3 regions of the Streptomyces sp. NPDC059743 genome follow, and region 3 is predicted to be linked to each of the others. Evidence: riboswitches for the same ligand, from Rfam matches in the RefSeq annotation. Region 3 holds a riboswitch; each other region holds the start of a gene.
What was found. A riboswitch is a leader RNA that binds a small molecule or an ion and turns the genes downstream of it on or off. The one in region 3 is predicted to bind cobalamin.
Positions count from the first base shown of each region.

Region 1 (4,206 bases), on a different contig from region 3:
GCTCTGGGGCTGCTCGGCGCTGATCGTCCTGCTGACGGCGGCGGTCCTGACCGTGCCCGATGTACGCCGGCTGACCCGCCGCACGGAGAAGGTCGCCGCCGATTCGTCCTCGGCCGTCGGGCGGACCGATCCGGCCCGCCCGGCGACCGAGGACACCACGTCGCCCTCAGCCGCGCCTTAGGCCCCTCCCTGGCTGCCTTACGAGAAGCGGCTCCGTGTCGTCCGTGCCGCCGCCACCAGGTTCTCCAGGGACGTACGGACCTCGGACCAGCCGCGTGTCTTCAGACCGCAGTCGGGATTGACTCAGAGCCGCCGCGCCGGGACCGCCTCAAGTGCCGTGCCCAGCAAGGCGGTCATCTCCTCGGCCGAGGGCACGCGCGGTGAGTGGATGTCGTACACACCAGGGCCCACCTCGCGCGGATAGCCCGCCGCCGCCAGCTCGTCGGCGACCCGCATATGGGAGCGCGCGGCCTCCAGGCTGATCACATCGGCGTCCAGGTCGTCGATGGCGCGGATGATGTCGCCGAACTCCGCGTAGCACATATGCGTATGGATCTGGGTGTCGGGACGGACGCCCGCCGTCGTCAGCCGGAACGCCTCCGTCGCCCAGTCCAGATACGCCGGCCGGTCCGCCGCGCGCAGCGGCAGCGTCTCCCGCAGCGCCGGTTCGTCCACCTGGATGACGGCCGTACCGGCCGCCTCCAGATCCGCGACCTCGTCCCGCAGCGCGAGCGCCACCTGCCGGGCGGTCTCGCCAAGCGGCTGGTCGTCCCGGACGAACGACCAGGCCAGCATGGTGACCGGGCCCGTCAGCATGCCCTTGACGGGCCGGTCCGTCAGCGACTGCGCGTACGACGTGGTGGCGACGGTCATCGGCGCGGGCCGCGAGATGTCGCCCGCCAGGATCGGCGGACGGACATAGCGGGTGCCGTACGACTGGACCCAGCCGTGCCGTGTGGCGAGATATCCGGTCAGCCGCTCGGCGAAGTACTGCACCATGTCGTTGCGTTCTGGCTCGCCGTGCACCAGGACATCGATGCCCGCCTTCTCCTGGAAGGAGACGACCTCTCGGATCTCGGCCGCGATGCGCTCCTCGTATCCGGTCCCGTCCAGCCGCCCGGCCCGCAGTTCGGCGCGCGCCGTACGCAACTCGTCGGTCTGCGGGAACGATCCGATGGTGGTCGTCGGCAGCGGAGGCAGACCGAGGCGCGCGTGCTGGGCGGCGGTGCGCTCGGCGTACGGCTGGTCCCGGTGGGCGTCCGCGTCCGTCACCGCCGCCGCGCGGGCCCGTACCGCCGGATCGCAGGTGATCGCCGAGGCGGCACGGGAGGCGAGATCGGCGCGGTTGGCGGCGAGCCGGGCCGCGACGGTGTCGGTGCCCTGCGCCAGGCCCCGGGCGAGAGTGACGACCTCGTCGGTCTTCTGGCGCGCGAAGGCCAGCCACCGGGTGAGCTGCGGATCGAGATCCCGCTCGGCGGCGCTGTCCAGCGGGACATGGAGCAGCGAGCAGGATGTCGACACATCGACCTGTTCGGCCAGACCGAGCAGAGTGGCGAGCGTGGTCAGCGAGGCCGCGAGATCGTTGATCCACACATTGCGGCCGTCCACCACTCCGGCGATCAGCCGCTTGCCAGGCAGCCCGCCGACCGCCGCGAGATCGGTGAGATTGGCGGCGGCAGGGCCGGTGAAGTCCAGCGCGAGCCCTTCGACCGGTGCCTTCGCCAGTACGGGCAGGGCCTCGCCGAGCCGGTCGAAGTAGGACGCCACCAGAAGCTGAGGCCGGTCGGTGAGCGCGCCGAGTTCACGGTAGGCGCGCGCGAGCGCGGTCAGCTCGGCGGGCGTACGGTCCTGGACGAGCGCGGGCTCGTCGAGCTGCACCCATTGCGCACCGGCCGCGCGCAGATCGGCCAGCACCTCCGCGTACACCGGCAGCAGCCGGTCGAGCAGGGTGAGCGGCTCGAAACCGTCGGCCACGCCCGGCGCGGGCTTGGCGAGCAGCAGATAGGTGAGCGGGCCGACCAGCACCGGCCGGGCGGCGGTGTGGCCGAGCGCTACGGCCTCACGCAGCTCCGCGACCTGCTTGTCCGAGTGCGCGGAGAAGACGGTGTCCGGGCCCAACTCCGGGACGAGATAGTGGTAGTTGGTGTCGAACCACTTGGTCATCTCCAGCGGCGCCACATCCTGGGCACCGCGCGCCATGGTGAAGTAGCCGTCGAGCGCGTCGGCCTCGACGGCAGCCCGGTGTCGGGCCGGGACCGCGCCGACCATCACACTGGTGTCGAGCACATGGTCGTAGTACGAGAAGTCGCCCGTGGGCACTTCGTGGAGACCGGAGTCGGCCAGCCGGCGCCAGTTGTCGCGGCGCAGTCCTGCGGCCGTCTCCCGCAGCGTGTCCGCGGTGATCCGGCCCTTCCAGTACCCTTCGACGGCCTTCTTCAGTTCGCGGTCGGCGCCCTGGCGCGGATAGCCGAGGACGGTGGCCCTCGGCGTCGGCCTTGACCTCGAACTCGACATCGGACTCGGATGTGACCGGGCTGCCGCGGCTGCGGACTTGGGTGTCACGGGACTCTCCTTCGCGAGTCGTGCGGGAACGATCCCGGCGGAACTCGTAGGAGGCGAAGGAACGGAAGCCGGGACGGTGCCGCGCTCCACGCAGCCACGTGTCGCACACGCCCGCCCATATCCGCCGACCCGCCCACGAGGTCACCGAGATCTCCGTGTGCGGTGCTCGCACACGGGCAGTGGCAGGTCTTCGGACTTGTGGGCACACCTCGTGGCCGTGGCCGTTGGCCGTGACCATTGGCTGTTAACCGTTGGCCGTACGTATGACGTACGTACCGGTACGAGGCTCCTACTGGCCGTCGCTTCCCGGACGCGGTGCGTCCAGTGCGTATGACGGCGGTCGTTCCCACTCACCGCTGCGGGGCAGTCCCGGATTTCCACCGGGTTCCCTCTTACGACGCGGCTGCCTGGCGGACAGCGCGAACCGACTGCGTGTCCAGCCTAGAGGCTCGTGTGACGCGGCGGCCAGCCCGGTCCGGGGAACGGACCTGACGACCTTGGACGTACTTTCCTTGGACGGCTTCGGGCGTGCCGGATACTGGGCGGCATGGTCCACGACGACGAACCGGTACTGCTCGGCCGGGCCGGCCGCACCGCCCGCATCACGCTCAACCGCCCTCGCGCGCTCAACGCCCTCACCCACCCGATGGTCCTGCGGATCTCCGAGGCCCTCGCGGAGTGGGAGGACGACGAGAGCGTCACGGCGGTGCTCATCTCGGGCGCCGGCGAGCGCGGTCTGTGCGCCGGCGGCGACATCCGCGCGATCCATGAGGACGCGCGCGCCGGAAGCTCCGCCTCGCCCGACTTCTGGCGCGACGAGTACCGGCTCAACGCCCGTATCGCCCGCTTCACCAAGCCCTATGTCGCGCTGATGGACGGCATCGTGATGGGCGGCGGAGTCGGTGTCTCGGCGCACGGCAGTCTGCGGATCGTCACCGAACGGTCGGCGGTCGCCATGCCCGAGACCGGAATCGGTCTGGTCCCCGACGTCGGCGGCACCTATCTGCTCTCCCGCGCGCCGGGCGAGCTGGGGACGCATCTCGCCCTGACCGGCAGGGCGGTGGGCGCGGCGGACGCGCTGCTGTGCGGGCTCGCGGACCACTTCGTACCTTCGGAGCGGCTGGCCGCACTGCGTACCGCGCTGGCCGGGCCCGGGATACGCGAGGCGGCGGACGTCATCGGGACGGTACGCGCGTACGGGACCGAGTACGGGACTGAGCACGGGACGGCCGTGCCCGAGGGCCAACTCGCCGCGGACCGCGAGTGGATCGACACCTGTTACGCGGCCGACTCGGTGGAGGAGATCGTCGAGCGGCTGCTCGGCAGTGGCCGGCCCGCGGCGAAAGAGGCCGCGGAAACGATCCTGACTCGGTCGCCCACCGCGCTCAAGGCGACACTCGAAGCGATGCGCCGGGCCCGTCGGCTGCCGACGCTGGAGCGCGTGCTCGACCAGGAGTACCGCGCCTCGTGCGCCGCGCTGGCCACCCACGATCTGCGGGAGGGCATCCGCGCGCAGGTCATCGACAAGGACCGCAGACCGCGGTGGTCACCCAGGGAATTGACAGACGTCACCGAGGCCGATGTGGCGCGGTTCTTCGCGGCGCCGCCGGGCGGCGACCTCGGGCTGGCCGCTGTGAGCTGACG
Region 1 is NZ_JBHWGS010000026.1:92,928-97,133, reverse strand. Features, by position in the region: gene ACFV6H_RS35005 (MFS transporter) at 1-181, shown strand, start outside; partial or broken gene metE (5-methyltetrahydropteroyltriglutamate--homocysteine S-methyltransferase) at 199-2,514, opposite strand; cobalamin riboswitch at 2,726-3,006, opposite strand; gene ACFV6H_RS34995 (enoyl-CoA hydratase/isomerase family protein) at 3,110-4,204, shown strand.
Region 1: it holds a riboswitch for cobalamin, as region 3 does, so the genes downstream of both, metE (5-methyltetrahydropteroyltriglutamate--homocysteine S-methyltransferase) here and ACFV6H_RS24235 (CbtB domain-containing protein) in region 3, are expected to answer to the same signal.

Region 2 (4,206 bases), on a different contig from region 3:
CCTCGGCGGCCCGGCGCGCGAGCGCGTCGGCGAGCCCGCGCTCCCGCAGCCATGCCAGCGCCTTCACCGTGCCGCGCGTGCCGGGCACCACCACGAGATCGGCGTCGGCCAGCTCCTCGGGACGGTCCACGAACCGTACGACGACGCCCGGTTCGGCCGCGAGCGCGTCCACATCGGTGAAGTTGGACATCAGCGGTACGGCGCAGACCGCGATCCGCAGCACCTCCTCGCCGTACGGGCGGGCCACCAGGGACTCGCGCACGGCGCCGCGCAGCGAGATACGCAGTCCGTCCTCCTCGTCGATGCCCAGCCCGTGCCGCCAGGGCAGCACTCCGAGCGTCGCCCGGCCGGTCAGGCCGCGCAGCATCTCAAGACCGGGCTCCAGCAGGGACACATCGCCGCGGAACTTGTTGACGAGATAGCCCGCGATCAGCTCCTGGTCCTGCGGGCTCAGCAGCGCGGTCGTACCGAAGAACGAGGCGAAGACTCCGCCGCGGTCGATGTCGCCGACCACCACCACCGGCAGCCGCGCGGCGCGTGCGATTCCCATGTTGACGATGTCGGTACGGCGCAGATTGATCTCGGCCGGGCTGCCCGCGCCCTCGCAGATCACGGCGTCATGGGTGGCGCGCAGCTCCTCCAGACACTCCAGGACCGGGCCGAGCAGGGCCTCCCGGCGTCCGCCGCGCAGCGCGCTCCCGGAGTTCTCGGAGCTGCCGAAGAATCCCTTGGCGCTCAGCTCGCCCACCGGCCGTCCCATCAGCACCACCTGGCTGCTGCGGTCGCCGCCGGGCTTCAGCAGGACGGGATTCATCAGCGCGGTCGGCTCCACCCGGGCCGCCTGGGCCTGCATCGCCTGCGCCCGTCCGATCTCCGCGCCCTCGCGCGTCACGAACGAATTCAGCGACATGTTCTGCCCTTTGAAGGGCGCGACCTTCACTCCACGGCGTACCAGCCAACGGCAGATCCCGGCCGTGACGACGCTCTTGCCCGCGTCCGAGGTGGTCCCGGCCACCAGCAGGCCTCCGCCGCGCCCGCTCATTCGCGTCCCCTTCCGGTCTCCGCCGTACGACGGCCTGTCTCGGCCGTACGGCGGCGTATCGCGCCGTACGCGAACCGGCCGGCGACACAGACCGCGAGGGCGTATCCGCTCACCCGGCGCGACAGCCGTACGGCCCGTTCGATGTCCGCCGTCTCCACGGGCCGCCCTTCGCCGTTCAGTACGGGCCGGTGCTCCACCCGTCCGCCGTACGTGAGCGTCCCGCCGAGCCGTACGCCCAGCGCGCCCGCGAACGACGCCTCCACCGGGCCCGCGTTGGGACTCGGATGCTTCCGCGCGTCCTGCCGTACCGCCCGCAGGGCCGCGCGCGGATCGTCGCCCGCCACCGCCGCCAGCGCGGCGGTCAGCCGGGCTCCGGGCCAGCCGGCCAGATCGTCCAGCCGGGCCGACGCCCAGCCGAATCTGCGGTAGCGGGCGGACTTGTGACCCACCATCGCGTCCAGGGTGTTCACGGCCCGGAATCCCACGAGACCGGGCACGCCCGCGATCGCTCCCCACACCAGCGCGCCGACGACGGCGTCCGAGGTGTTCTCGGCGACGGACTCCACGACGGCACGGGCGAGCTGCTGTCCGTCCAGCGCCTGCGGATCGCGCCCGCACAGCCGTGGCAGCCGCTCCCTGGCCAGCTCAATGTCTCCGGCGGTGAGCGCGGCGCCGATGGCGCGTGCCTCCCGGCCGAGCGAGGTGCCGCCGACGACGGACCAGGTGGCCAGAGCGGTCAGTGCGACGGAAGCGGCACGGCTTTCCCGTACGGCACGTACGCCCGGAACGGCCCGCGTGGCCCGTACGCCCTGCGCGACCCGTACGGTCCGCGTGATCCGTACCGCCTGTGTACTGCGGGCGGCGACGACCGCGAGGCCGACGGCGCCTCCGGCGCATACCAGCGTGTGCAGCGCGCCCCAGCCGCGGTGGTCGTGCCACAGCGCCCGCTCGACGGCGCCCGCCGCCCGGCCGAACGCGGCCACCGGATGCCCTCGGCGCGGATCGGCGAACACCCGGTCGCCCAGCAGTCCCAGGGCCGCGCCGTACGCGAAGATCCGTCCGGCGGCCGAACCGCCGCCGCGCACGACGGCCGAACCGCTGCCAGGCATGGCGAAATGTCCTCACTCAGGGTCCGCGCCCCGGCTCGACGTGGTGCGGCGGCGAGAGTTCCTGGCTCCCGGGAGACAACTCCCGGTGACAGTGGCGGGACCGCGCCGGATTCGCACCGGCTTCCTCTTCTGCCGCCGTAATGGCCCCGGCAGTCCACCACGCCCGCGAACACCCGTCAACTCATCGCTGACCTGCGACGGGACAGGGTGAGGCGTGCGTCACGCGACGATCAGCCAGATCCCGTACGCCACGGCCGCCGCGCACAGGGCGAAGCAGGCGTACGCGCCCGTGCGCGCCAGAGCCGCCGGGCCCGTAACGCCGCCCTGCCCGCCGGCGGACTCCTGCTTGGCGAGACCGACGACGCCCAGGGTGAACAAGCCCACCAGGGCGACGGTCACCACGAGGCTGACTCCGAAGACGGAACCCAGCGCTGCCCAGTCGATGTTCATACGTTCGCTCGCTCTTCCTTGAGACCGTGGCGGTTCGGGCGGTGGGTGATTCAGACCGTGGCGGTTCGGGCCGGCTCACCGGCGCTGCCCGGTGGGGACGGAATGGTGGTCGACAGATCCTGCGTCGCACCGGCCGTGATGCCGTTGGCCAGGACACCGGCGGGCTCTCCACCCGGGAATCCGGCCTCGTCGGCGTCGGTGACATTGGTGTGGTCGACCGGGCGGCGGCGCGAGGCGAGCCAGATCGCGCCGGAGCACGCGAGGAGCAGCGCGGCGACCACCGCGACGCCCCAACTGCCCTGGCCGGTCAGGAACTCCGCGCAGGCCGCGACCAGACCCGCGGCGGGCAGCGTCAGTCCCCAGGCGATGAACATCCGCGTGGCGGTCGACCAGCGGACCACACCGCCCTTACGGCCGAGTCCCGCGCCCATCACGGCGCCGGAGCAGGACTGGGTGGTGGAGAGCGAGAAACCGAGGTGCGAGGAGGCCAGGATGACGGTCGCGGCACTGGTCTGGGCGGCGAAGCCCTGCTGCGGCCTCAGCTCGGTGAGCCCGGTGCCCATGGTGCGGATGATCCGCCAGCCACCGAGATAGGTGCCGAGCGCGATCGCCGTGCCCGCCGAGACGATGACCCACAGCGGCGGATTGGAGCCGGGCGCGAGGACACCGCCGGTGACGAGCGCGAGCGTGATGACGCCCATGGTCTTCTGCGCGTCATTGGTGCCGTGCGCCAGGGAGACCAGACCGGCGGAGGCGATCTGTCCCGCGCGGTAGCCCTTGGCGGTGGCCTTGTCGTCCGTACGGCGGCCGATACGGTACGTCAGTCCGGTGGCCAGCAGCGCCGCGAGACCGGCGACGACCGGCGCGGCGAGCGCCGGGATCAGCACCTTGGTGATGACAACACCGCCGTTGACTCCGGAGGTGCCGACGGACATCAGCGTGGCGCCGATCAGTCCGCCGAAGAGGGCGTGGGAGGAGCTCGACGGCAGACCGACCAGCCAGGTGAGCAGATTCCAGAGGATGGCGCCGACGAGCGCCGCGAAGATCACTTCGGTCCGGATGCCGTTCTCGTTGATCAGCCCGCCGGAGATCGTTCTGGCGACCTCCACGGAGAGGAACGCGCCGGCCAGATTCAGCACGGCGGACATGGCCACCGCGGTCTTGGGCTTCAGGGCGCCGGTCGAGATGGTCGTCGCCATCGCGTTGGCGGTGTCATGGAAACCGTTTGTGAAATCGAACACGAGCGCCGTCACGATCACGATCGCGAGCAGCAGTGTGAGGTGTTCCATTTACCCAGGCAATCGTTCGACGTAGGGGGCCTCGGTGAACGTAGGGAGTCATGGTGAACGGGAGATGAACTGAACAGGTATTCGTGGTGTCTCGAACTGACGCCGCGTGATTCTGTTCGGATGATCCGGAGAACAGGCGTACGGGCCGCCGGGCACTCCTGGCAGGATCACGGTATGACCGATCAGGAGAATCAGGACGCGATCGACCGGGCCTGGCGGGACCTGGTGAACACCGCCCGCAGAACGGCTTCCGAGGGACTGGTCGTCGGCACCTCGGGCAATGTCTCGGTACGGGCCGGCGGACTCGTTCTGGTCA
Region 2 is NZ_JBHWGS010000006.1:392,055-396,260, forward strand. Features, by position in the region: gene ACFV6H_RS14290 (cobyric acid synthase) at 1-1,042, opposite strand, end outside; gene ACFV6H_RS14295 (cobalamin biosynthesis protein) at 1,039-2,151, opposite strand; cobalamin riboswitch at 2,184-2,325, opposite strand; gene ACFV6H_RS14300 (hypothetical protein) at 2,371-2,601, opposite strand; gene ACFV6H_RS14305 (anion permease) at 2,652-3,890, opposite strand; gene ACFV6H_RS14310 (class II aldolase/adducin family protein) at 4,065-4,206, shown strand, end outside.
Region 2: it holds a riboswitch for cobalamin, as region 3 does, so the genes downstream of both, ACFV6H_RS14295 (cobalamin biosynthesis protein) here and ACFV6H_RS24235 (CbtB domain-containing protein) in region 3, are expected to answer to the same signal.

Region 3 (4,206 bases):
CGGCCGGAAGCCTCCGGGCCTGAACTGCACTCCGCACATCCGGCCCCGCCCTTCCAGCCGCTGTGCGAAAAGTTCCAGGCCGATGCCCGCGACCTCCGCGAAGGGCGGGCTGTCGGGCCCGTGTCCGAAGCGCTGGAAGACCACGTTCACCGAGGGATGCGGCACCACGTGGGAGACGTACGGCCGGGCCAGATCCCAGTCGATCAGCCAGTAGTGCTCCAGATACGGCCGCAGGGCCGGCGCCGGTTCGCGGCGCCGGAAACGTACCCGCGCGAACAGCTCGGGAGCGTCGACGATGCCCCGGGTGTCGCGCCGTGGACCTGCCATGGGCAGATCCTATGTCGCGTTTGTTCAAGACGCCGGGAGTAGCCGGTTCATACGGTCGGGGCCATGAGCGACAAGATCAGCAAGCTGTTGGAGGTGGCGGCCGACCGTACCGTCACCGTCATTCGAGGTATCACCGACGACCAGCTCACCGCACCGACTCCGTGCAGTGAGTACGACGTACACGCCCTGGCCGACCATCTCTTCCAGGTCGTCGTCAACTTCCAGGCGCTGGCGGCCAAGAAGGACGCCGATTTCGGCGCCGCCCCGGAGCATCTGGAGGGTGAGTGGCGCGAGCGGTTCGCCGACGAGACCGTACGGCTCGTCGCGGCCTGGGACGCGCCGGGCGCCGAGGAGGGCACCTCGGGGGCCATGGGGCTGCCGGCCAGAACGGTGGGCGCGATGGTGGTCGGCGACCTGGCCGTGCACGGGTGGGATCTGGCGCGGGCGACGGGACAGCCGTACGAGCCGGATCCGGCGCTCGTCGAGATGCTCGGCGAGGAGTTCGCGGCGCTGGCGCCGACGGCACGGGAGATGGGGATGTTCGGGGAGCCGGTGCCGGTGGCGGAGGACGCCGGTCCGTTCGAGGTGCTGCTGGCCGCGACGGGACGTGCCCCGCACTGGAGCCACTCGTAGCGTCTCGGGATGTCTCGGGACGTCCCGTGGACGTTCGCCCTTCCACCGCCCGCGTTCCTCAAACCGAACTGGCGAGCTATCGCACTCCTGGACTGAACGCGTATTCGGCGGGCAGACGTTCTGACAGACACCACGAACGGCAGCGAATGTGGTGAGAAGGAGTGGATATGGAGATCTCCGGTATTTTCACGGCCATAGTGATCGGCATCGTCATCGGTGTGCTGGGACGGCTCGTTGTCCCAGGGCGCCAGCACATCGGTGTGCTGTGGACGATCGCCGTCGGTATCGTCGCGGCCCTGATCGGTACGGCTCTGGCGGCGGCCGTCGGTGTCGCCGATACGGACGGTCCCGACTGGATCGAGTGGATAATCCAGATCGGTCTGGCGGCGGTGGGTGTCGCCGCGCTGGACCGGGCCAAGGCGCGCCGCTGACCGAGTTTGCCGGGGTGCGCGGGGTGCCTGGGGTGTCCGGGTGTACGGCGCCGGGGGTCGGCGGACGGTCCTCAGGGTGCGGCGGTGTGGGTGTGTAGAGGACGGCCGGCAAGCAGATTCCAGCGGCCACTGCGCCCGCTGAGTTCGGTGAGGGACAGAGGCCGTACGTCAATCCTCCAGAACGACTGCGGGGAGGCGCCGAGGGCGTGGACGGCGGCGGCGCGGATGATGTCGGGTTCCGCCACGGCGATGACGCGTCCGCCCGGGTCCTCGCCGGAGTCGGAGCCGAGGTTGTCGAGCCAGTGGCCGACACGGGTGTGGAAGGTCAGCAAGGACTCTCCGCCATGGGGTGCGGACGTGGGATCGGAGAGCCAGACGGCCACGGACTCCGGTTCTTCGGCGGCCACTTCATCGAGAGTCCTGCCCTGCCAGCGGCCCATCGCGCAGGGTGCGAGGTCGGACAGCGGCTTGGCGTCCAGGCCGAGGATCTCGGCGGTACGGCGACAGCGGTGAGAGGGGGAGACATAGAGGGCGGCGGCGCGGGGGAAGGTCTCCCGTACGGCTTGGGCCTGCCGGAGCCCGAGGGGATCGAGGGCGTCGGGTGTGTCGGGTGCGCTGAGTGTGTGGGCGCCAGTGCCGGTGCCACTGCCAGAGGTGGTGGCGGTGCCCGAGGCGTTGGTGGCGGTGTCGGTGGCGGTGTTTGGGCCAGTGTCCGAGGCCGGGTCCGTATCGCTGCGGTCGGTGCTCTTGGGGAAACGGGCCTCGCGCAGGGCCGTGCTGATGGCCGGTGAGATGAGCGTCACCCGGGTCGTCATACGGCTCTCCTCGCTCGGGTCCTGGCGGTCATTGCAGGCCCGTCGCAGGCCTGGCGTCGGTCGAGGTCCTCTTGGCCCGTCTGTCGGTTCGCGATACCTTCACGTCGATATCACGACGGCGGGACGGAAGTCCGGTGAGAGTCCGGCACGGTCGCGCCACTGTATGCCGGGTGTCGGCTGCGCAACAGCGCAGCGGAGCCCGGTCAGTCAGACCCGACGGCCGTCGTTCGAGCTCCACCGAATGGGACGCGAGTTCCCCAAGGAGGTTCCGCCATGGCTGAGTCCATAGCCCCGCCGACCGTTTCGCCCGTCAGCGTCAAGGTGACTCCGCTTCCACTGCGCGCGGTTCTGCCGTGGGCGGTGTTCGTAGGCACTCTGATGCTGGTGCTGCTGTACTTCGTCGGCGCCGAGCAGGGCGCGACGTCGGTGTTCTCGGGTGAGGGTGTGCACGAGTGGGTGCACGACGGCCGTCATCTGCTCGGTTTTCCCTGCCACTGAGCGCTGACGGAGATCACGCACATGCATGCCTCCACCGTCAGAACTCTCCTGGTCCGCGGCATGATCGCGGGTGTGCTGGCCGGGCTCTTCGCGTTCGCGCTGGCATATCTGGCCGGTGAGCCTTCCGTACGGGACTCCATCGCGCTGGAGGAGACCCAGTCGGCACCGGCAGCGGAGCACGCGCACGCACCCGCAGCGGCAACGGCGCATGAGCACGGCGAAGAAGAGGAGGAACTGGTCAGTCGGCCGGTCCAGTCGACGTTCGGGCTGGCCACCGGTGTCCTGGTGTACGGAGTGGCCCTGGGCGGAATCGCCTCGCTGGTCTTCTCCGTCTGTCTGGGCAGGATCGGCGGATTCGGGCCGAGGGCGACCGCGGCGCTGATCGCGGGAGCGGCCTTCACCACGGTCTATCTGGTGCCGTTCCTGAAGTATCCGGCGACCCCGCCCGCGGTGGGCAACCCGGACACCATCGGTAAGCGCACCACGCTGTTCTTCCTGATGATCGTGCTCAGCGTGCTGCTGGCCGTCGTCGCCGTCATCGCGGGCAGACGGCTCGCTCCGAAGTTGGGTAACTGGAACGCGTCCGTTGTCGCCGGTGCCGGTTATGTCGTCGCGGTGGCGGTCGCCTGTCTTGTTCTGCCCGCCAACTCCGATGCCGTCCGGGAAACCTTCCCGGCTGCTCTTCTCTGGGAATTTCGGCTGGCGTCGGTCGCCGTGCAGGCGCTGCTGTGGACGGCCTTCGGGCTGATCTTCGGCGCGCTGGCCGAGCGGGTGCTCCAGCCCGGCGGCCGGGGCGCCTCCGCGGCGAGGACGGACGCCGATGGAGTCACCTCGCCGGTGAGGACCGTCGGCTGACGCTCCGTCCGCCTCCGGCTCTTCTGAGAGAACTGGCGATCCGCTAGCGAGTGCATCCAGCCGCCCCAGCCGCCCCATTCGCACAGCCACATGCCGACGGCTACGTCCGGCCGAGGTGGGGCGGCCTGGGCGGCCCGGGCGGTACCAGGAGCCGGAGACCTGGGTTCCCGAAGCCGAAGCAGCAAAGCGCGAGCCGTGCCACGTGATCCGCTGCGCCACAGGACTCGCGAGAGAGACGAGGTGGGCGTGCGCTCCGGGCCTGGGTCCGTCGGAGGCGAGCGCGGGCCCGCCGAGGGCGGGAGATGACTGGACAGTAGAGTTTGGGGCCGGTCTTTCTCCAGCTCAGAAGCGCAGAGGTGTATCGCAGTGAGCGCAGCACCGTCTCCCGCCGTAGCGCACGTGGTGACCGTCGTGGGGATCGGTGCCGACGGCTGGGCAGGGCTCTCCGGCGTGGGACGGGAGGCTCTGCGGGCGGCCGAGGTGGTGGTCGGCGGAGCACGGCAGTTGGCGCTGCTGCCGGAGGATGAGTGTGCGGGCGAGCGGGTGGTGTGGCCGTCGCCGTTGCGGCCCGCCGTGCCTCGGGTGCTCGCGGCCCATGCGGGCCGGCGGATCTGTGTGCTGGCGAGCGGGGACCCGATGTTCTACGG
Region 3 is NZ_JBHWGS010000013.1:263,341-267,546, reverse strand. Features, by position in the region: gene ACFV6H_RS24255 (DUF6597 domain-containing transcriptional factor) at 1-327, opposite strand, end outside; gene ACFV6H_RS24250 (TIGR03086 family metal-binding protein) at 391-960, shown strand; gene ACFV6H_RS24245 (GlsB/YeaQ/YmgE family stress response membrane protein) at 1,128-1,391, shown strand; gene ACFV6H_RS24240 (histidine phosphatase family protein) at 1,463-2,206, opposite strand; cobalamin riboswitch at 2,274-2,442, shown strand; gene ACFV6H_RS24235 (CbtB domain-containing protein) at 2,480-2,704, shown strand; gene ACFV6H_RS24230 (CbtA family protein) at 2,726-3,559, shown strand; gene cbiE (precorrin-6y C5,15-methyltransferase (decarboxylating) subunit CbiE) at 3,926-4,206, shown strand, end outside.